4 regions of the Sphingobacterium sp. JUb20 genome follow, and region 4 is predicted to be linked to each of the others. Evidence: riboswitches for the same ligand, from Rfam matches in the RefSeq annotation. Region 4 holds a riboswitch; each other region holds the start of a gene.
The links. A riboswitch is a leader RNA that binds a small molecule or an ion and turns the genes downstream of it on or off. The one in region 4 is predicted to bind S-adenosylmethionine.

Region 1: it holds a riboswitch for S-adenosylmethionine, as region 4 does, so the genes downstream of both, EDF66_RS23440 (O-acetylhomoserine aminocarboxypropyltransferase/cysteine synthase family protein) here and metF (methylenetetrahydrofolate reductase [NAD(P)H]) in region 4, are expected to answer to the same signal.
Region 2: it holds a riboswitch for S-adenosylmethionine, as region 4 does, so the genes downstream of both, metE (5-methyltetrahydropteroyltriglutamate--homocysteine S-methyltransferase) here and metF (methylenetetrahydrofolate reductase [NAD(P)H]) in region 4, are expected to answer to the same signal.
Region 3: it holds a riboswitch for S-adenosylmethionine, as region 4 does, so the genes downstream of both, EDF66_RS20105 (hypothetical protein) here and metF (methylenetetrahydrofolate reductase [NAD(P)H]) in region 4, are expected to answer to the same signal.

What each region holds. Positions count from the first base shown of each region.
Region 1 covers NZ_SLYV01000018.1:12,696-18,821, forward strand. The annotation lists gene EDF66_RS23425 (ABC transporter ATP-binding protein) at 1-1,666, opposite strand, end outside; gene EDF66_RS23430 (pyridoxal phosphate-dependent aminotransferase) at 1,859-3,028, shown strand; gene EDF66_RS23435 (prephenate dehydrogenase) at 3,041-3,883, shown strand; SAM riboswitch class I at 4,287-4,401, shown strand; gene EDF66_RS23440 (O-acetylhomoserine aminocarboxypropyltransferase/cysteine synthase family protein) at 4,630-5,937, shown strand; gene EDF66_RS23445 (homoserine dehydrogenase) at 5,977-6,126, shown strand, end outside.
Region 2 covers NZ_SLYV01000008.1:190,551-196,676, forward strand. The annotation lists gene metE (5-methyltetrahydropteroyltriglutamate--homocysteine S-methyltransferase) at 54-2,366, opposite strand; SAM riboswitch class I at 2,523-2,627, opposite strand; gene EDF66_RS14945 (phosphatase PAP2 family protein) at 2,703-3,470, opposite strand; gene EDF66_RS14950 (response regulator transcription factor) at 3,533-4,222, opposite strand; gene EDF66_RS14955 (sensor histidine kinase) at 4,282-6,078, opposite strand.
Region 3 covers NZ_SLYV01000012.1:185,383-191,508, forward strand. The annotation lists gene EDF66_RS20095 (hypothetical protein) at 1-521, opposite strand, end outside; gene EDF66_RS20100 (class I SAM-dependent methyltransferase) at 884-1,618, shown strand; SAM-I-IV-variant riboswitch at 1,707-1,800, shown strand; gene EDF66_RS20105 (hypothetical protein) at 1,836-2,099, shown strand; gene EDF66_RS20110 (S9 family peptidase) at 2,419-4,503, shown strand; gene EDF66_RS20115 (MlaD family protein) at 4,544-5,497, opposite strand; gene EDF66_RS20120 (N-acetylmuramoyl-L-alanine amidase) at 5,567-6,126, opposite strand, start outside.
Region 4 covers NZ_SLYV01000002.1:356,589-362,714, reverse strand. The annotation lists gene EDF66_RS04765 (DUF2723 domain-containing protein) at 1-1,016, opposite strand, end outside; gene metF (methylenetetrahydrofolate reductase [NAD(P)H]) at 1,183-2,139, opposite strand; SAM riboswitch class I at 2,200-2,305, opposite strand; gene rimM (ribosome maturation factor RimM) at 2,472-2,999, opposite strand; gene EDF66_RS04750 (30S ribosomal protein S16) at 3,133-3,654, opposite strand; gene EDF66_RS04745 (UvrD-helicase domain-containing protein) at 4,003-6,126, shown strand, end outside.

The sequences.
Region 1 (6,126 bases), on a different contig from region 4:
TAGTACGATTTTCCATCAACTTATATAAGGAATCCTGAACCAATTTCTCAGATTCAGTATCCAAAGCTGATGTTGCTTCATCAAGCAACATAATGGGAGGATTTTTTAAAACAGCACGGGCAATACATATACGTTGGCGCTGCCCTCCAGAAAGTTTAGCCCCTCGATCACCGATATTTGTTTCATAACCCAATTCTGTTTTTAAAATAAATTCATGAGCATTCGCGATTTTTGCAGCAGCTTCAACCTCTTCCTGCGTAGCAGAAGTATTAGAGAAAGTAATATTATTAAAAATCGTGTCATTAAACAAAATGGATTCTTGATTAACTACTCCAATCATCGTGCGCAAAGACTCTTGATCGAGATCTCTTAAGTCTATTCCGTCAAAAAGAATCTGACCGCCGGTTACATCCATAAACCGTGGTATCAGATCTACCAGTGTAGATTTACCGCCCCCGGATGGGCCTACAAGCGCAATTGTCTTACCTTTTTCAATAGTCAAATTGATATTCTTCAAGATGTTCTTTTCACCATAAGAAAAATCAACCTGTTGAAATTCAATCGCTTCTTTAAAATCAGTAACTTCTTTAGCATTAGGCTTATCAGTAACTTCACTTTTGGTATCAATCAATTCCAGTACACGCTCACCAGCAGCGATACCATTATGAATATTGCTAAATGCATCAGTTAATGCTTTTGCAGGACGCATAACTTGGGAGAATATCGCGATATATGCAATAAATTCCGACGCACCAAATTCATCACTACCTGACAAAACTAAATTTCCACCATATAATAAAATAATCGCCACCATGATTACACCTAACAATTCGGATACTGGCGAACCCATCTGTTGCCGTCTTGCCATAGCACGCATAATACCGGCATAACGATCGTTCTCATCATTGAAGCGTTTTTTAACAAAATTTGTTCCATTAAAAGCCTTAACAATACGGGCTCCTGATAAAGCCTCATCTAAAAAGGAAATCATATTCGCATAGGAGGTTTGTCCTGCGATAGCTTGCGCCTTTAATGTCTTAACAATCTTCGATATAAAAAATGCAGAAACAGGGATGACCAACATGGCAAAAAGAGTCAACTTGGTCGATATAGCAAATAGCATAACTAAATATGCAATAAGTTGAAGCGGTTCTTTAAAGGCTACTTGCAAAGTGCCTGTCACAGAAAACTGTACCACCTGAACATCTGAGGCTATTTTTGAAATAATATCTCCCTTTCTTTGTCCATTAAAATAACCTAAATGCAGATCCATCACATTATTAAAAACCGTTTTCCGTAAATTCAATAAAGTATGAATACGTAAGTTTTCCATGATTCTTTGAGATAAGTAACGGAATAAATTACTAATGAATACAGAAAATACAATAACGATACAAACATATTTTAACGCTCCATAAGGCCCTAATTCTTGATTTGCTAAACTTGCATAGTAATTAAAATAGCCAAGAATGTCAAATCCTTCAGGTTTTACTAATACTGTGTGAGCAGAAACTTGCTCCGTATTAAAAAGTGTTTGCAATAAAGGAGCTAACAAGGCCAAGTTTAATGTACTGAATACAACTGTAATTAATGTACAGATAATATACGGAATAGCATATTTCTCAATGGGTTTGGCAAAAGAAAGTAATCTAAAGTATGTTTTCATTTATGATATTAAGGTAGCAAAAATACTAAAATTACGCGCAATATATAAGGAATACTTTAAAGGAATGAAATCTTGCACTTGGATGATATTAAAAATTTAATTCAATAAACACCAATTTAAACGACATTATACTAGTATTTTAATAGAAAAAGCCTAATTTAGTCCTTGTAAATTGTAAAATACCAGAACATAATGCAAATAGAAGTTGCCAAAAGGTTGCAACAAACCGAAGAATATTATTTCTCAAAAAAATTAAGAGAGATTGATGAGCTCAATAAAGCAGGTGCTCGCGTGATTAATTTAGGCATCGGAAGCCCCGACTTACCTCCTCACCCTGAAGTTATTCAGACCTTGACGACAGAAGCGGCTAAAACCAATGTACATGGCTATCAGAACTATAAAGGTTCACCTATTTTGAGGCAAGCAATTGCAGATTGGTATCAACGTTATTATCAGGCAACATTCAATCCAAATACAGAAATTTTACCTTTAATAGGCTCTAAGGAAGGTATTGTTCACATTTGCATGACTTACTTACAAGAAGGTGATGAGGTTTTAATACCAAATCCGGGATATCCTGCGTATGCGGCAGCAGTACGGCTAAGTGGAGCCACGGCAATTACCTATGATTTATCTGAAGAAACAGATTGGTTACCTGATCTTAAAAAGCTTTCTGAAAACGATTTATCAAAAGTAAAATTAATGTGGATCAACTACCCGCATATGCCAACTGGTTCGAGTGCAAACGAAGGATTTTATCTTGAATTGATTGCTTTTGCAAAGGCAAACCATATTTTAATCTGCCACGACAATCCTTATAGTTTTATCTTGACAGACAGCCCTAAAAGCATTATGTCTATTGAAGGTGCAAAAGATGTTGCCTTGGAACTTAATTCATTAAGCAAATCCTCCAATATGGCCGGATGGCGAATCGGTATGTTAGTGGGTGCAGAGTCACGGATCAATGAAGTATTACGTTTTAAAAGCAACATGGATTCGGGAATGTTCTTACCAGCTCAATTAGCAGCGGCCAAGGCATTGCAGTTGGATCAAACATGGTATCAAGATTTAAATGCAATCTATCACGAAAGAAGACAGTTGGTTTTCGAAATCATGAACCTGTTGGGCTGTACATATAAAAAGAATCAGGTCGGTTTATTTGTGTGGGCCAAAATTCCAGATAATTACGAATCAGGCTACACGTTAAGTGATGAGGTGTTAGATCTATCACGTGTCTTTATTACTCCCGGAGGTATATTCGGAAGTGCTGGAAACACCTATATTAGAATAAGTTTATGTGCCTCAGTTGAAGTATTAAAAGAAGCAATTGCTAGAATAGAACAAGCAAAACAAACGAATTAAGATTGAAATAACATGATGAATATAGCCATTATTGGCGTCGGTTTAATTGGTGGCTCCGTCGCCATGAAACTAAAAGAAAAAAAATTCTGTGATCAGGTTTTTGGTATTGACAAAAGCGATGCTAATCTAACGAAAGCATTGCAAATAGGCTTCATTGATCAAAAGGCAACATTAGAGGAAGCTTTAGAAAAATGTAAAGTGATCATTCTCACAGCTCCAGTTGATGCGATAATCACATTAGCGCCCAAATTATTGGATCTCGTAAAAGATCAAGTCATCATTGACATGGGCTCTACCAAACTAAATATTTTACAGTTAATCTCGGAACACCCTAATCGTGGCCGCTATGTTGCCGCCCATCCAATGGCTGGTACCGAATATTCAGGCCCCGAAGCAGCATTACCAAATTTGTTTAAAGATAAAATGATGGTTTACGTTGAGGCATTTAAATCTGATGAAGATGCGTTCGAATTAACAGATTCCATTACCGAACAACTGGAAATGCGGACGTCATTTATGACTGCAGAGGAGCATGATACACACACAGCCTATGTTTCCCATATTTCTCACCTGACTTCTTTTGCTCTAGCGCTAACTGTTTTAGAGAAAGAGAAATCGCAGGGTCGAATATTTGAATTGGCAGGATCTGGTTTTGAATCAACGGTACGCTTAGCAAAAAGCTCACCGGATATGTGGACACCTATTTTCAAACAGAACAGAGTTAATGTACTCGAAGTGTTAGAGGAAAACATCAAGCAGCTGCAGGCTTTAAAAGATGCCATCCAAGATGAAAATTACACTCAATTACACAAATTGATTAAAAAATCAAATAAGATTAAACGTATTATTAAATAAAACCCACTTGCTCCAACTGGCAAAGGCGAATTATTGTTTCATACAAAGTAATGAGAAGAAAGCATAGGAACTCGCAAGGTTCCTATTTTCTTTTTTATAAAAAAAGATCACAGGATCATCGATCTGCTGTTGTCTGTTTAACACCGTTTGTTTCAGTTATATTGCTTTCAATTACTGATATGGATTTCATCCACGACGTATAAACATATCGGAATAAATAAATGCTGCCCCATCAACTACCAATACTTAAATAATAGTGAGAGCTTACGATCAATTACCAGTAGAATTAGAAGTATTTTCTAAGAAATAGCATAAAATATTTTGGTTTGTAAAAAGCAAGGCATATATTTGCAACGTAGTTCAAATAGAAATACATCTAATCAACACCTCTTAATCAGGTCTTGATTTATAAAGAAGTGGCGAGAGACTGGCTCAATGACCCACTGGCAACCTTCAAAATACGTTTGAAAAGGTGCCAATTCCTGTCCAAAGTAATATTGCTTTGGAGGATATAAATGAAACGACAAATGATAATAACATTACAACAAAACAAGAAGGTAAATTCTAGCACCAACGTAACAGATACAAATATTCCATCAAAACAGATGCGAATGCTTTTGCACATGTTTACGTTTTCTTGTTAATCAATCTTTTTTAAAATTTATTGATTTCAAGTACATATCCATGTGCACAATCTCACCCCTATTTTTTATTAACGAATCTTCAACTAATTAATTATAACTACAATGTCTACAAATAAAAATTTAAAATTCGAAACACTTCAAGTGCATGCTGGTCAAGTTGCCGATCCAACAACTGGAGCGCGTGCAGTACCTATATACCAAACCAGTTCATACGTATTTGAAAATGCAGAACATGGAGCAAACTTATTTGCATTAAAACAATTTGGAAACATCTATACACGTCTGATGAATCCAACAACAGATGTATTTGAGAAACGTATTGCTGCATTGGAAGGTGGTATCGCCGCTGTAGCAGTCGCTTCTGGACAGGCGGCACAATTCATTGCATTAAATAATATCGTAGAAGCTGGTGAAAATTTTGTTTCCAGCAGTAATGTATACGGTGGTACATATAATCAATTTAAAGTAGCATTTAAAAGAATTGGTATTGAAGTACGTTTTACTAAAGAAACAACCGCCGAGGAGTTTGAATCACTAATCGATGAAAACACAAAAGCTATATACTTAGAAACAATTGGAAACCCAAGTTACGATATTCCAGATTTTGATAAGATAGCAGCTGTCGCTAGAAAACATGACTTACCACTTATCGTAGACAATACTTTTGGAGCTGGTGGATATCTATTTAAACCTCTTGAACACGGCGCTTCTGTAGTTGTAGAGTCTGCAACAAAATGGATTGGTGGTCACGGTACAAGTATTGGTGGTGTCATTGTAGATGGTGGTACTTACAACTGGGGAAATGGTAAATTCAAACAGTTTTCTGAACCTTCAGAAGGCTACCATGGATTAGTTTTTTCAGATGTTTTTGGCGTTAATGGCCCATTTGGAAACATTCAATTTGCAATCCGCGCACGTGTTGAAGGACTACGTGATTTTGGACCAGCTATTTCACCCTTCAATTCATTCCAATTGATCCAGGGCTTAGAAACATTATCGCTTCGTGTTCAGCGTCATGTAGACAACACATTAGAAATTGCGAAATGGTTAGAAGCCCATCCGCAAGTGGAAAAAGTGAATTATCCAGGGTTAAAAAGCTCTCCTAGCTTTGCAAATGCGCAAAAATATTTAAAAAATGGATATGGTGCTGTTCTTTCATTCCAAATAAAAGGTGACGTGACAAAAGCCGATGCTTTTATTGATAGCTTAGAGCTAATAAGTCATCTCGCAAATGTGGGTGATACGAAGTCATTAATCATACACCCTGCGGCGACTACACATCAACAACTGAGCGAAGAAGCTCAAAAAGCTGCAGGTGTATTTGTAGGATTATTACGTCTATCTGTCGGTATCGAACATATTGACGATATCAAAGCAGATTTACAGCAGGCCTTCGATAAAATTAAATAATTTCAGATAGCACTATTATATAAAAGCGTAAAAAAAACTATGAGTAAGAAATTAACGATTGGAATGTTTGGATTCGGGGTTGTAGGACAAGGATTGTACGACATTATCAAGACTAAAAACTTAAATTTAGAAATTAAAAAATTTGTCATCAAGAATGCTGACAAAAAAAGATCATTACCTGCTGAATTA
Region 2 (6,126 bases), on a different contig from region 4:
TGAAGTGATTTAACTTCAGGATCTTTTATATTTATAATTCTAAAAATTTAAACTTATTCAGCTCGCAAGATTTTAGCAGCTTCAACCATAGCTTCTAAGGCAGCTTTAGTCTCTGGCCAAGCACGTGTTTTTAAACCACAGTCAGGATTTACCCAAAGTTGCTCAGCTGGAACTACAGCTTTTGCTTTACGTAATAATTCAACCATCTCTTCTGTACTCGGTACACGAGGAGAGTGAATGTCATATACACCTGGTCCAATATCGTTTGGATATTTAAAATCTGCAGCAAATGCATCTAATAATTCCATTTGCGAACGTGAAGTCTCGATAGTAATTACATCAGCATCCATTGCAGCAATATCTTCAATGATATCGTTGAACTCAGAGTAACACATATGGGTGTGAATCTGTGTATCGTCATCTACATTCGAAGATGAAACTCGGAATGAACGTACAGCCCAATCTAAATATTGTTGGTGATCAGCTTTACGTAATGGCAGACCTTCACGAATTGCAGGTTCATCGATTTGGATAATTTTAATACCTGCTTTTTCTAAAGCTTGTACTTCATCTAAAATCGCTAATGCAATTTGGTAAGTTGTTGTAGAGCGTGGTTGATCGTTACGTACGAATGACCATTGTAAAATCGTAACCGGACCCGTTAACATTCCTTTTACTGGACGGTTTGTCAGGGTTTGAGCATATGAAGACCAACGTACGGTCATATCAGCAGGACGGTAAACATCACCATAAATAACTGGAGGTTTTACACAACGTGAACCATATGACTGAACCCATCCGTTTTTAGTGAAGGCATAACCTGCTAATTGCTCTCCGAAGTACTCAACCATGTCATTACGTTCGAATTCACCATGAACTAATACATCGATATCCAATTGCTCCTGAAGACGGATTGTTCTTTCTGTCTCTTCTGCGATTTCTTTATCGTATTGTTCTTGAGAAATTGCGCCTTTTTTCAAATCAGCTCTCCATTTACGAACATCTTTAGTTTGTGGGAATGAACCAATTGTCGTTGTTGGAAATGCTGGAAGATTAAATTTCGCTTGTTGTGCTTCTTTACGAGCTAAGAAAGTAGATGTACGTTTAGCATCATCATCAGTGATATTTGCTGTACGTTCTTTAACTTCAGGCTTGTGGATTAAAGAAGATGTACGACGGTCTTCCGCAGCAGCCTTATTGGCTTCGAAACGCTCAGTGGTTTTTGCATCTACTTCGCCTTCAGCTAAGATCGCTAAATCTTTTACCTCTGCTAATTTTTGCTTAGCAAATGCCAACCAATTTTTAACTTCTTTAGGCAATGACTCTTCATTATCTTCATTGTCTAAATCGAAAGGTACGTGTAATAATGAACTCGAAGGTCCTACTAATACACGGTCTTTGCCTAAAGCATCAACAGCTTTTTTGATTTGTGCTAAAGATTTTACGTAATCATTTTTCCAAATGTTGCGACCTTCAACTACACCCAAAGAAAGTGTTAATGAAGCCGGAACTTTGGCTAATATAGTGTCGAGTTGGTTTTCACCTCTTACTAAATCAACATGAACTGCGTAAACTGGTAAGTTTAGAGCTGTTTCTTCGTTGTCACGTAAAGCCTCGAAATAAGTCGTTACAATAATTTTGATGTCTTTAGCAGCAGCAGCTAATTTAGTAAATACACGAGTGTATAGAGCACGTGTTGCATCATCAATATCTAAAGCTAAAAATGGCTCATCAATTTGTACATATTTTGCACCAGCGGTAGCCAATTTAGTTAAGATTTCTTCATATACAGGAACCAACTTATCGATTAAATCGATACGGTTGAAACCAGATTCTTTTTCTTTACCTAATAATAAGTATGAGATCGGGCCAATTAACACAGGCTTCGTTTCAATACCTAAAGATTTTGCTTCATTATATTCATTTAAGAATTTCTCTGAAGTCAATTTGAATTCTTGATTTTTCACGAATTCAGGTACGATGTAATGGTAGTTGGTATCAAACCATTTTGTCATTTCCATTGCCGTTACGTCAACGCCATCTTGCTGGAAACCACGCGCCATTGCAAAGTAAAGGTCCAAATTGTATCCTTTATCTTCGTTATTTAAAAGTGATTGATATTGTGCAGGGATTGCACCTACAGTTAATGTCAAGTCTAAAACTTGGTCATAAAATGAAAAATCATTGGAAGGAATCAAATCGATGCCAGCATCTTTTTGAGTTTTCCAGTTGCCTTCACGGATTTTCAGTCCAGCCTGCAATAATTCTTGCGCGCTGATTTTTTTAGCCCAATATGCTTCATTGGCCTTTTTCAACTCGCGGAAGGCACCTACACGTGGGTAACCTAAGTTGTTCGTTAGTAACATAAATATAAAATTATTTTATTTGTTCAACCTTAACGAAGCAAGAAATTAGAAGGATTTTTTTTATTCGAAATAAAAAACGATCAAAAATTCTTGAATCTATTTACTAAATTTTTTGATTGCTTTTAGAGAGGAGGGCACAAGATATATTTTGTGTCTAGCTTATCATTCCCACTTTTTGATGGGGTAGAATGTAGCACCTTGTCAATTGACAGGTTGCTAAGGCTTCATTGGGTCTATTCCCTCTGCCTTTCTCTATAAGCGCTGTAAATATCGGAATTAGTTTTATAAAAACAAATATTTTGTAACTTTTATATAAAAATGATAATAAACCAAGGTTTAAAATTGGAAATTAGCAGACAAACCAATTTGTTTTCCATTGTAAAACGGTGTTGCCATCGTTAGGTAACTTGTTTTTTTTGATTGCAAGTGTTTATCAAATAATGGTAATAGCCAGTATGCAATTTTTGTTCCCATAATACCAATACCAGCTCCCATGGCGACGTCAGAAAACCAATGTTTATGATTATACATTCTCAGGTAACCTGTTCCCGCCGCAATTGTATAGCCTGCAATACCATACCAAATGGATTGATCTTTATATTCTTGCCATAGAATTTCTGCACCGGTAAAAGGTACAGCAGTATGTCCTGAAGGAAAAGATTCTTGATCTGCGCGATCAGGTCTCCAAGTAGGTGTCGTTTTTTTTATGGTATAAACTGCTGATAAGGTGATTGCATGGGCAATCGAACTTACCACTAAGCGTTGTTTTAAATTGTGCTTACTTGGTATTCCGAGTAAGTCAAGCCCAAAGACAGCGGCAGAAGGAATGAAAACGCTAACATTATCAAGTTTAAAAGTTTTGGACGGATCATTATTAATTGAATTGTTTATTTGTTGATCCTTATGTTTGAGGTATGGGCTATTTAATGAGATTACTCCGTAAGTCATTAAAGCCACAGGAACTATTAATTGCTTATAATTTATTGGCTTAGCATTGGTTTCAAAATCTTGATTATCATTTTGTAAAGTATCTTTTTGCGCATAAAGCGATGTAGAAGAGCAAAAGATTGAAAGGATTAAAAAAAATGGAATTGATAGTTTCATTGTTGCAAGATAAACAAAAAGAGATGTTTTTAACATCTCTTTATTATTCTAGTAATTGTGTATTAGCTAACCAATAATTTATAGCCTTTTCCATGTACATTGACAATTTCAACTTTGGGATCATCTCGTAGGTATTTTCTCAATTTGCTTAAGAAAACGTCCATACTCCGGCCTGTAAAGTAATTGTCATCATGCCAAATTTTTAAAAGGGCTTCTTCTCGAGTCAGTACATCATTCTTTTTTAGACAAAGTAGACGTAATAATTCCGCTTCTTTCGTTGATAGTTTTTGTTGCACACCTTTATGCGCAATTTGTTGACTTGTATAATCGAAGAAGTACTCTCCAATCTCAAATTTATCGCTTACAACCTGATCATCTTTCTCTCTTACAACACGCTTAAGCAATGCATTTATGCGAAGGAGCAATTCTTCCACTCGAAATGGTTTTGTGATATAATCATCGCCACCAAGTTCAAATGCTTCTGTTTTATCTTCCATCATACCTTTTGCAGTAGCAAATATGATGGGGGTTGTTGTATTTATTTTCCTGATTTCTCGGCCTACTGTAAAGCCATCTTTCTTGGGCATCATGACGTCTAAAATGCAAAGATCATAACTGCTCTTACGAAATTGATTGACAGCTTCTTCACCATCTGTACATAAGGTGACATCAAATTTCCCTTTAAGCTCTAAATAATCTTTTAATAAATCTCCTAAGTTTGGATCGTCTTCTGCTAATAATATCTTCTGCATATTCTTATGGTTTTGTTCGAATATTGATGATAATATACGAAATTAATATCGTTTTAAATTTAATTTTTTATGGGTAATAGGATGTCAAACTGCGTTCCCTTATCTTTATCGCTTTTTACTTGAATTTTACCATTCATTCTTTTAATAATATCATAGACATATGATAGTCCCAATCCAAAACCTTTTACGTTGTGGACATTTCCTGTAGGAATGCGATAAAATTGATCAAATATTTTTAATAGATGATCTTTTGCCATTCCAATCCCATTATCAATAATTGTAATTTGAATACTTTCTTTTGTATTTTTGGTTTTCACAATTATGTGTGGATTATCTTTACTGTATTTTATAGCATTATCTACCAAGTTGAAAAATACATTTGACAAATGAAGTTCATCTCCTACTACAATATCATTTTGTGCATCAAAGTGATGTTCAAATTTGCCACCTACTTTTTGTATTTGAAGTTGCATGCTGTCTAATACTGCTGAAAGCAGATCATTAATGTGAATAGGTGTTTTTTCTAACTTTAATGTTTCTTTTTCCAGACGAGCAATATCTAATACTCGTTCTATATGGTTACCTAATCTCACATTTTCATCATATATAATATTTGCAAGACGCTTTACTCTACGCTCATCAGAAATGATCTCTGGATCTCGCAAGGATTCACTGGCTATCATAATTGTAGCAACAGGTGTTTTAAATTCGTGCGTCATATTGTTGATAAAATCAGTTTTCATCTCTGAAACTTTTTTCTGTTTGAATATGATTAATAGGGTATATGCAAAACAGCCAATTAATAGGAAAAGCAAAGCTATTGTAGGGAGCAATAGATAACTCATATTATCAACAATGATAGTACTTTTTCTAGGAAAATAAACGCTTAATCTTCCTGGAGGAGAACCAATATCTCCTTTAAATAGAGCTGTTGAATAACGAGTTATTTTATTTGGTTTAATAATATTATCGATGGTCTGTACACTGAAAACAATATTACTGCTATCGCGAACTTCAATATTAAAAGGATAATTGATATCTCTTTCTGCAAGTTCCTCTTTTAATAAGTTTTGAATGAGATTAATATTTAAGCGCTCTCTAAATGGGCGTTTGGATAGCTCCATTCCAATAGCAACATCTTCAATAAGACCGCTTCTTTTCCCGCCGATAGCTGCGATAGTATCAAATACATTTTTACCAGTTCCAATCAAATTCTGACCGCTCATATTTTCCAACTTATTTTCAAGATCTACTATTTTCTTAGCAATCTGTTTATTGAATCTTGGAGGTAAAGTCGCAATTTTATACTCAATTGCTTGCTTTAAGATAGGATCTATTGTTGGTATAACGAATCTTGCACTATCATCTTTTGCATTTTCTTTTGGTAGAAATTTGGTTGCTCCAATTTCTACATATTCTTTTATGACATGATCAGGACTGTTGTATTTGATGACGTCAATGCTTAATACATTTTCTTTACTTTTTCTATTGATGTAAGTCTCATAAAATGAATTTTCAATAGATACAACACTAGGAAATGTTTCTTTTAGCTGATCTTCAGCTTCTTTAAATTTTTCTTTTATGGCATATTGATCAGCTCGTAAGTTTTCCAGATCTCTTTGCATTTTCAATTGTTCAGCAAGATGCCTTTGCTTCTCCTGTTCAAATTGATATTTTTTGATATTGGTTTGCTGTTGTACTTTTGCAAAATCAATTACCTCCCGACGTTCTATTTTACCTGCGACTGCCGTTAAGGAAGCATTGACCGATTCGTCAAACAATTGTGATTTTTGACGATAGGATTCTCTGATAAAATAAAATTGCATAGCTGCCACTCCCAGTAATGCTAGGGTCATCAAGCTAATAATTAAAACTATGCTACTTTTCTTCATTTGTTACAAATA
Region 3 (6,126 bases), on a different contig from region 4:
GAATTGGAGTGAGCAACATATGTATAGTAGTTGTACTGGTCCGATCTACCTGGATTAACAGTTGATTTAGTAGAAGATGAGTACATAGAGAAAAAATTAAAAGCAGGTTTCACTGTCATTACATCAAGGATCAATGCTTCGCACGGTGCATATTCAATGGCGTGCAGATCTACTTTACCAGTCAGTCCTCGTTCTTGCTCATTGTTTTTATAAACTTTTCCACTAAAAGAAAAAGATAATCGACCGCCTGCTTTTTCATATTTAAAATCCGCGATTTGAAAAGATTTCTCTGGCTGAAGATGTGGAGCAAAATAGTTACCATCAGCTGAAGAATTTTGTTTGAAATACTGAACCTTGGCTAATGCTCCATTAGAAAGTAAAGTTAATTTCAATTGTGAATAAGTACCATCAGACTCCTTTACGCTCGTAATAAGATTGATCTGTCCACAATTGTCCAAATTATAGTCGTACTTCACTTTTCCTCTGACAGGATGATTATTGTCAGAGAAGACGATACTCATGTTTGATAGGGGATCAATTTCTTCTGATTTCTTGCAACTAACAATAAGCAGTGCGCAAAAAAATAGCAATAAAAGCAGATATTTCTTCATTAAATCAATATTAGTTTCATTAAAATATTAAAACATTTATGTAAAATATATTTTACAATTTAAAAATAACCAAAAATTAATTCAATATCAAATTTAATTTTCCTAATGAAGAGATAATATATTAATAACAGTGTAACTTACTAAAGGTTTATCCACCCTTTTTGATGGTTGGATCGTCAAGTATGCTTTTATGTCTCGTTCATCCAACTAAGTTTTGATAAAAATAATATTGGCAGTAAATTTGAAATTATCTTGAAACGGCGAATAATAAAATGAAACAAAACAAATATGATGATCCTAGCTTCTTTGAAAGCTATGGAAAGATGCAACGTTCTATAGATGGTTTAAATGCTGCTGGAGAATGGCATGTTTTACAGAAAATGTTACCCGATTTCCAAAATAAGAAAGTGCTTGATCTAGGTTGCGGATATGGATTGCACTGCATTTATGCTAAGCAAAAAGGGGCTAAAAATGTAATTGGAATTGACTTATCTCAAAAAATGATTGATAAAGCAAAAGAGCATTCCAAAAACTTTGAAATTGAATATAAAAAAATGGCCATCGAGGATATTAATTTTGACCATGAAGAATTTGACGTCGTTATTAGTTCACTTGCATTCCATTACCTAAAAGATTTAAGAAGTGTTTTTATGAAAATAAATCAAATTCTTAAAAAAGGAGGAAGTTTTGTCTTTTCAATGGAGCACCCTGCTTTTACTTCAAGAGCTGAACAGGATTGGTTTAAGGATGAAAATGGAAATCGTCTGCATTGGCCGATGGACAATTATCAGGAAGAAGGTCAAAGAAACACTCGATTTCTTGGACACGAGGTAACTAAATACCATCGAAATTTAGAAACTATCATCAACACAGTTATTAAATCTAATTTTGATATTCAACAAATATCGGAACCCAAACCTTCAGAGGAAGTTTTAAAAATTTATCCGGAAATGAAAGACGAGATGAGAAGGCCAATATTTATTATAATTGCTGCCATAAAGAAATAATAATCGGATCGACATCATTCATAAAATTCTCATCATGAATTAATTATTTTAAAATAAATTTTGAAACAAAATAAAATCTACTAACTTTGTAGAGTATTCAGAATTGCACGTTGCAATACCAACCGAGTTACATAACCGCGGTGGTAAATTAATATGGGTTTCGACCAAAAATATCTGGATACAGTTTATGGTTTAATCCTTTAAATTTTTAAATTGTATGTCAACACCAAATCTTTATCAACATTTACTGGAAAAATTCAGTTATTATTCAATCAACGAACTGATACAGCTCAACAATGATACGGTATCGGAAAAAGGTTGGGGTTCTTCCAAATCTACATTCCGCACTGCGCTCATAAGTACTTTTTCTAAAAGAGGGCTAGATCTTTCCAACATCATTTCTAGAGAAGATGGTTTTACTTCCGTAAAGTATGTCGCAGTAAGATTAGAGGAAAATACGCTTATCCCGATTCTCCAATAAGAGCAAAGACAGCTTTAAAATTGCGTATTCACTCAGCGCTAAAAAGGTTAAATAGCCCTTCCTTTTTGAGCACTGAGTGAAGCTTTTTTTATCCAACTAATTCTATATAATTTTCAGTCACTAATATCAATGCTATGCTTTTTTTAATGCGTTAAGATAGTATTTTATAATTTCTCCAATTCCCTTCAATAGTTTAACACAAAGTGATATCGCGTCATTCTGAACAATTGCTTCACCTTGTTTTCTTTCTCCAATACTTTATTTAATATGTTAAATGATCTTAGATTTTGTATCTTGCCTGTTCATATTCGTATTCTTTATGAAAAAAAAATCTTTAATAACGCTTTCCATTTTATTATGCGCTTCGGCATCAATAGCTCAGGAAAACAAAGAAACCAAAATGGTTCTTAATATGGAAAACACCGCAAAAGCACCATTAGATCCGCAGACACTTTGGAAATTAGGCCGTGTTTCTGGAGAAGGAATTTCAACAGATGGAAAAACTTTAGTATATGGTGTCTCTAATTATGCTATAGAAACAAACAGTTCGGAAAAAAACCTTTACACATTATCCCTAGAAACAGGTAACACAGCTCCTCTAACAAGTGAAAAGGGCGGTGAGTCTGTCGTACAGATTACAGAAAATGGCGATATCATTTACTTGTTCAAAGGGCAACTTTGGAAAAAGAATAGATATAAAGGTGAAGCTATACAATTGACACAAAGCGAAACTGATCTAGAAAATGTAATACTATCTCCAAATGGTCAATATATTTTATTTAGCAAAGCAGTTTTAATCAAAAAATATCACAGTACCGACAAATATCCTGATTTACCAAAATCTGACGCTTATGTTTTTGACAATCTTGACTACCGTCATTGGGACACGTTCAATAATGGAAAATTCAATCATCCATTTGTAGCCAGCTATAACAACGGTAAGATTGGCGAAGCAATTGATTTATTGCAGGATGAGCCTTTCTATAGCCCTCAAATGCCATTTGGCGGTTCTGAAGATTTTGAATGGACACCAGATAGTAAAGCTGTGCTATATGTCAGTAAAAAAAGGTTTGGAACAGAGTATGCCGTGAGTACAAATACGGATATCTACCGCTATGATCTTACTTCTAAGCAAACAACAAATCTGACTGAGGGTATGAATGGCTATGATACCAACCCGACTTACAGTCCAGATGGAACTAAGTTAACTTGGCTAAGTATGAAAAAAGATGGTTACGAAGCCGATAAAAATGATATCATTATTTTCGATAAAGCATCATCTCAGCGTTTAAATCTTACTGCACATTGGGACGGCACAGTAAACTCTTTCATATGGAGCAAGGACAATCGCAAGATTTATTTTGTAGCACCATCCAGAGGTACCGTACAACTTTTCGAACTGACTGTTCCTACTAATTTAAAAAACAAATCTTTAGCATCGATTAAACAAATCTCTGAAGGAAATTTTGATATCACAGGAATTGTGGGACAGGTAGCCAATCAGTTGATCGTAACATCAACAAAATTCACAAGAGCTACAGAGATTTACAAATATGACTTAGCGAATAAAACGTTAACGGCATTGACGACTGTCAATGATAAAATGTATGCTCATATCAGTGATAATAAAATTGAATCCAGAATTACAAAAGCTTCTGATGGCCAAGATCTTTTTTCTTGGGTAATTTATCCGCCAGATTTTGACCCAACAAAAAAATACCCAACGATTTTATATTGCGAAGGTGGACCTCAGTCTGCACTGACCCAGTTTTACTCATTCCGTTGGAATCTACAGCTTATCGCTTCTCAAGGTTATATTGTGATCGCTCCAAATCGTCGCGGGATGCCTGGCTGGGGAGTCAAATGGAATGAAGCAATATCCAAAGATTGGGGCGGACAGCCTATAAGGGATTATTTATCTGCCATTGATGATATTTCTAAAGAGAAATATGTAGATACAACACGTCGTGCTGCTATCGGTGCTAGTTATGGTGGTTATTCAGTATATATGCTAGCTGGAGTACATGAAAATAGATTTAAAACATTAATTGCACATAACGGCTTATTCGATATGAGAAGTTGGTATGGTACGACAGAAGAATTGTTTTTCGCGAACCATGAACTAGGCGGTCCTTATTGGGATAAAGCAAATGTAAAATCATATACCGAATTCAACCCTTCTGAATATGTTGACAAGTGGAATACACCAATATTAATCTTTCAAGGAGGTCATGACTACCGCGTGCCGATTGGCCAGGGACTAGGTGCTTTTCAGGCTGCTCAATTGAAGAAAATCAAAAGTAGATTAGTTTATTTACCAGACGAAAATCACTGGGTGTTATCAGGGCATAATGCTCAGGTATGGCAAAGAGAATTTTTCGGATGGCTGAAAGAAACCTTATAAATTAAAAAGGCTTGAAGGTAAACTTCAAGCCTTTTTAATGTTATTTCTCCTGCTCTCCCTTTTTACCAAAGATGGAAAGCTTAATGTATTTTCCCGGCTTCTCTTTAATATCTTTCATAAGGTGATCAAGGCTTTCGGAAGCATTATTCAAATTATCATAAAGCTTATTATCATTGATCAGTAGTCCAATTGAACCCTGCCCTTTGTTGATCTTATCTACTATAGTTTGGAAGTCAGTCATAGCCATATTAGCTTTATCCATAGTTTGTTGGAAATCTAATTTAGCTGCTTTATCTGTTACAGTATTCAAATTGGACATGATAGCCGTGATCTGACCGCTATTATTTTTAAATGTATTGGTAATAACTTCAAGATTAGAGATAATCGTGGTTAATCTTTTACGTTCGGAACCAACCAGGCCTTCTACATCTTTCGTAATTAGCTCCACATTTTTTAAAGATGTTGAAATACTATGAACACTTTGCTTAAAGTCTTCTTGAAATTGATCGTCCAAAACAGAATTGACAACTGTTAGTACAGAATCTAATTTTATGGTGATGGTTTCAACTCTTTTTTGAATAGGCTCTACTTTGTCCATTATATTCGCCTGAATACCTGAAGCTAATATTTCACCATCTTTAGCCATTTCTGTACTGTTGCCCATATCAAATACAATTGCTTTTCCACCCAGGAGATCTGTACTTGCTATACGTGCAACGGTATTTTTCGGAACTTTGTATTCGGCTTTAATTTTAAATTCTGTCAGAATGCTTCCATTTGGTTGCAATGTCATCTTAGAAACACGGCCAATCTGATATCCGTTCACTAATACAGGCTTAGAGGCAGTAAGACCATCCACTGCCTGATAAGATGTATAATAGGTATTATCACTGCTAAATACATCATTGCCTTTTAAAAAGCTATATCCTATAAATAATAATGTTACTGCTATTACAGCTAAAATTCCGACTTTAGTCTCGTTTGATATTTTCAAAATAATATTTCCTTAAGGTGTTTTTATTGAACTCAATTTATCATTTAAACAAGACAATGGCAAATAAGTTTATCTTTCTACGCTTTTTTTGAATGTGCTGATTGCTGAGACTAAGTTTTGTACGATCTCACTTTGTCCTTCATCCGATAGCATATAATCTTCTTCTGCACGATTATTTACAAAACCAATTTCGGTCAAAACCGCTGGCATTCCTGCTTCTGCTAATACTGCCAATCCCTGCTCCAGAATCCCCCGGCTTACTCTTCCTGATTTGACATATTCCTGTTGCATCAGATTTGCTAATTTGACACTTTTCTCGCGGTATTGATTTTTCATCAAAGAGAAGATGATATAACTTTCTGGATCTTTTGGGTCAAATCCCTGATAATTTTCTTTATAATTCTCCTCTAATAACAGGGATGCATTTTCACGAATTGCGGCAGTTTGCTCGCCTAAGCGATGTGAGCCTGACACAATTGTTTCTGTACCTCTTGACGATCTTCCTGGTGCAGAATTACAGTGAATCGATATAAAAATATCAGCCTTCGCAGCATTAGCCATTCGAATACGCTTATATAAATCAATAAATTCATCTGTTCTACGGGTAAACATTACGCGTACTCCAGGCA
Region 4 (6,126 bases):
TACTGTTCTCTACTTAAATAACCCAAGAAAGAAAATACGTTTTCAGGATCATTATTATTTAAGGAAGGGTTAGCATTAGCCCTTAGCAATACCATAGTGAAAGAGCTATATCCTAATAAAATAAAACAAGTTGCCAAAATCGCTGTATTCAAAATAACTTTTCCTTTTCTTATGGAGTAATATATGCCATAAATTAATGCCGATAAGATCATTATGACAAAAACGAATATGCCCGATCCAAATCCTAATCCAAGTGTATTGACAAAAAACAAATCAAACTTGGCAGCAAATTTAATAAGGTACTGGATTATTCCCCACAGAATAATGGCCAATATTCCTAGTCCAATAAACAATGCTTTACTAATTCCCCAAAACGTTGTACGATCAGTTTTCTTAAAATAAATAATAAGTGCTATCGCTGGAATAACTAATAGATTCAATAAATGAACTCCTATTGAAAGTCCAATAATATAAGCGATGACAATAAGCCAACGATCTGCATGCGGTTTATTTGCACGGGCTTCCCATTTTAGAATTGCCCAGAATACGACTGCTGTACATAAGGATGACATCGCATAAACTTCAGATTCAACTGCTGAATACCAGAATGTATCGGAGAAACTGTAAGCTAAAGCTCCAACCATGCCTGCTCCCATTATTTTAATCAGATGATTTTTATCATTGGATTGATGATCAGATTGGATAATTTTTCTTGCTAATGCTGTTATGGTCCAAAACAAAAACATAACTGTCAAACCACTGCATATAGCAGAACCCACATTCATCCAAAATGCAATCTGAGCTAAATTTCCTAAAGCAAAATTTGAAAATATATTCTGCAACATTAGAAACAAAGGTGCTCCAGGCTGATGAACAATCTGAAGTTTATATGCTGATGCAATAAATTCACCAGTATCCCACCAGCTTGTTGTTCGCTCTGCTGTGATAATGAAAACGGATGTTGCTATGATGGCACATAGCCAACCTAACACGTTGTTTACTTTCTTATAATCCATGAATGATTCAGGTTTAATTGATTATTTGATAAATCAAATTAATTTTCAATTAAATATAATAAAAAGAGATTTCATTTGAGGGTGATTAACTTTTTTTAACAAAAATCGAAACGCATAAAAAAGCCTGCTATAATGTGATAGCAGGCTTTTTTATACGATATAAGTCTTAGAATAACTTTTCTACAATACTTTTAGTCGGTCCAGGATTACTCATGGTATAAAAATGTAAAACTGGCGCACCAAAGTCAATTAATTCTTTACATTGTTGTACCAACCACTCTTCTCCGACTTGTCTCACGTCTGCATTATTTTTACATCCGGATACTGCTTCACTCAATTCCTCTGGAATATCCAAATGAAAAATTTTCGGAAGCGTAATCAGTTGTTTTTTTGTAGTCAATGGCTTTAAACCTGGTATAATTGGAATATGAATATCATTTTCCCTGCACTTATTGACAAACTCTTTATATTTTTCAACATTAAAGAACATTTGTGTAACAATAAACTCAGCCCCCATCTCAACCTTCTTTTTTAACCATTTAAAATCGGTATTAAAATTTGGCGCTTCGAAGTGTTTTTCAGGATATCCTGCAACGCCAATACAAAAGTTGGTCTTTTCTGAAATCGCAATATCCTCATGTAAGTACTGTCCTTGGTTCATATCGGCAACCTGCTGTAAAAGATCTGTTGCAAATGCATGACCACCTTCTGTTGGTATGAAATCAGGATCGCCTTTTCTTGCATCACCTCTCAATACGAGCACATTGTCAATACCCAAGAAGTTCAAATCTATCAAAGCATTTTCAGTTTCCTCTTTTGTGAAACCACCACAGATAAGATGTGGTACAGCATCCACTTTATACTTATTCATAATAGCGGCACAAATTGCAACAGTCCCTGGACGTTTACGATAAGCCACACGTTCTAATAAACCGCTCTCGTGCTTCTTATACATGTAGTCTTCTCTATGATAAGTCACATCGATAAAGGGAGGCTTGAATTCCATAAGTGCATCCATTGTTTTAAAAATACTTTGGATACCTTGCCCCTTAGCTGGTGGCAACAGTTCAAAAGAAAACAAAGTTTTTCCTTTGGCATTACTGATATGATCAACGATTTTCATTAATATTTTTTAAAGTGATTTTGGTTGGCTTACATCGAAATGCACAAGTGGACTTGTTTCAACTTATCTTTCCCAGCTCTGAGTTGGGGTAGAATGTAGCACCTTATAAAATAACAGGTTGCTAAGGCTTCATTGGGTCTATTCCCTCGGCCTTTCTCTATAAGCATCGGCTAATATCGGCAATAGAAATTTATAATCAAAATAATATTAAGGTCATGCCTAAAAAAATGCCCCAATACAACGTTTATTAAAATGGATTTCTTTAAATAAAAAAGAGTTACTGCATATAACTACAGTAACTCCTTTTTATTAATCTGTATATCGTGAAGACTTTAAATCTCCTTATATAGCTCAACCAATCCATCTGGTAAATCAACCTCTAAAACTTTATCCTCTGAATCAATTCCTAGCATAAGATCGTCATTTAATGGGAACATCAATTCTTTTCCATTAAAGTCTACTGTTGCTATAAATTGCTGAGGCATTTCCTGTACATGTTTAATCTCTCCTAATTCTCCATGAACTTCATCAATCACCAAGTATCCAATTAAATCCGTATATCTAAAATCATCAGGATCACGCTCTGGCATTTTATCATTTGGAAGGTATATTTTCTTACGCACTAAAGGTTGTGCTTTATCAATATGATCGACGTCTTCTAAATTTAAATAGGCTGTACTATTTGATTGGTATTTGATATTGTCGACAAAGTAAGGCACTAATTTTTTATTCACTTCAGCAAATAAAACATCAAAGTCTAAATCTTGATAATCTTCAAATTCAAAAAAAAGCTGAAGCTCACCTTTTAATCCACGTGTTTTGCTAATATAACCGATGTAAAAACTTTCTTCTATGGTCATGTTCTAATTTGAAAGTGCAAATTTAAAAATATAAATATATAAATACAGTACTTCGTAGGTATAGCAACTACATTCTTAAAAAAAAGCCGGATCAAAATTGAACCGGCTTTCTTGATACTGTATGAAAGAAAAATTAACCTTCAGTTTCTTCTGCAGCAGGAGCTTCAGTTTCTTCAGCAGGAGTTTCTTCTACAACTGGCGCATTTTTAGCGGCAATAGCAGCAGCTTTTTCTTCTTTTTTCTTAGCTTCAGCAGCTAATGCAATTTTCTTAGCTTCAGCTTTAGTAGTTGCTAAACCGTCTTTTTTACCAGCAGTTCTTGCATCATTAGCTTCAGTCCAAGCTACAAATTTAGCTTCAGCAGCAGCTTCATCAAATGCACCTTTTTTAACACCGCCTAATAAGTGTTTTTTGTATAAAACACCTTTATCCGAAAGGATAGTACGAGCTGTGTCAGTAGGTTGTGCACCATTATTCATCCAATCCAAAGCTTTGTCAAAATCCAAAACGATAGTCGCTGGATTTGTGTTTGGGTTGTAAGAACCAATACGTTCGATGAATTTACCATCACGTGGAGCACGTGCATCTGCTACTACTAGGTGGTAAAAAGGACGTCCTTTTTTACCATGTCTTTGCAATCTGATTTTAGTTGCCATGTTTTTGTGTTATTTATGTATTCAACATATCCCCCGTGCTACATGCAAGAGGGGACGCAAAGATACAAAGGATTATTGGAAGTTAAAAACTAAAAATAGAAGTCAACTTCCACAGAATAAGAAAGATGACAAATAAGCGTCATTATATACCATTATGGCCAAATTATTTCATGCACACCGTCTTAGTCTTACAACGAAACAAATCATAGATGCCATCTGGATGATACAAATTTATATAGGGAATTAATTTGTAATTTTGCCTTATTTCTAAAGGCTCCGTACGCATTAGCAATTTTGTCTATTCAAATTAATAAGCGTATTTTCATCCTTCCAAATCAAATTGAATTCATGTCATCGATAGCGCCATTAAAAATATTAAAAGCCTCAGCTGGTTCAGGCAAAACATTCAGCTTAACTGTCCATTACCTGACTTTATTACTTTCAAAAGAAAACAGTTATCGTGAAATATTGGCCGTCACTTTTACTAATAAGGCGACCGCTGAGATGAAGGAAAGGATCTTATCTGTTCTAAAAGGATTAGCACAAGGTGACCAAAGCCGAAAAATCGATGATTATAGACGTTTATTGTTGACCCAATTTCCATATTGGAGTACGACTTCAATTCAAGAAAAAGCACATCGTGTTTATCGTAAAATCTTACATGATTATAGCCATTTTACCATCAGTACCATTGATGGTTTTTCGCAAAAAGTGATTCGAAGCTTTACTTACGAACTCAATTTAGATGCTGCTTACAAGATTGAAATGAATACAAGTAAGGTGCGGCAGGACCTTACTGTCATGTTAAATCAACTTCTGGATCAACGCCCTGATTTATTGGAATGGATTATTGAATATGCGGAAAAGAAAATTTTAAATAATGAAAACTGGAACTATCGTCGTGAATTAACCAATCTAGCGAATGAGATATTTTCTGAAAACTTTAAAGAGTTTGACAAACACCTCCTATCGCAAGATTCGGATAAAGTGTTCAATACCTTAAATAAAGAAATTGAAAACTTTACAAAAATATTCCTAGAAGCAGTTCATGAGGAAATAAAAAGTTTTGCAAATACTTTTAAGGCATTAAATATGGATTCTGCTGACTTAAAAGGAAAAAGTAGAAATCCGATTTACTCGCTTTCTAATTCAAAGAACAACGTATTCAAACAAAGTACTTCTAAACTACAGGAGATCATTGGTAAATATGTAGAGCTCCTAGATAAGGAAGATGCATTTTTAGATGGCAAAAAAGAAGTTAATTACGGACTACAGCAGGCACTTTTACCTATCTTAAAAAATTTCAAAATATTACAGGATAAATTAAGTACTTATATCACATATGAGGCATTCCAAAAGAATTTCTACTACCTCCGTCTTTTAAAAGAAATGAGTGATTTGTTAGCGCAATGGCGAAAGGAAAATAATGCACAATTAATTTCCGATGCGCAGATCCAATTGAATAAGCTTGGGCTAGATCAACATGGAGATCCTACTTTTATTTGGGAAAAGATTGGGAATCGCTATCAATATTTCTTATTTGATGAGTTTCAGGACACTTCCCGCATTCAGTGGAAAAATTACAGTCCTTTATTGATTAATGCCCTTGGGAATGCATCGGGAGAATTATCCGAGCATTTAATCGTTGGTGATGTTAAACAAAGTATCTACCGTTGGAGAAATGGAGATTGGCGAATACTATTGGAACAGGCTGAAAAACAAGTAGCAGATGCCTTTCATATTTCAAACGAGCAGGAATTACAGGAACTTGTTGAGAATGGCTCGCTGGATGTAAACTATAGAAGTCTTCCAAATATTATTCATTTCAATAATTACCTATTTGAGACAGTACCTGATCATATCCAACAGTTACTTAATGAACATATTGCTACTAATCTTACTACGGAAGGACAAACATGGTGGCAGGAAATGGGATATGACCACATGATTAATAAAGCCTACGATGGTGCGTCTCAAAAGGTTCCAGAAGCAAAGGTCTTAGATGAATCACAAAAGGGTTCTATTACCATCAAATATTTTGATGTAGAAAATAACGTGAGAAGAAACTCACAAGTTGAAAGTCTTACTGTATCTTCCTTATGTGAACAGATTGAAGAATGGATTACTTCGGGCAGATACCAAGCTAATCAAATCGGAATCCTTGTACGATCGAATAAACAGGCGCGATTGATTATCCACGAATTAATGAATTATAGAAATGAAAAACAGTTACATTTTGAAGTTATCTCTGGAGACGCACTGGCATTAGAGGCTAACGAAGGTATTCAGCTGTTGATTGAAACATTAAAAGCATTTGTTTTTAATACGGATAAACACATTTTATATAAAGCTAAAATCACACATCTTTATCATATTATTCAAAAAGAGCAAAATTTCAATGCCGAAGTCTGGTTGAAATTTAAGGAAAATGATGTTCTTAATTTAAATGAGGACCTCCCTAAGGATCTGATT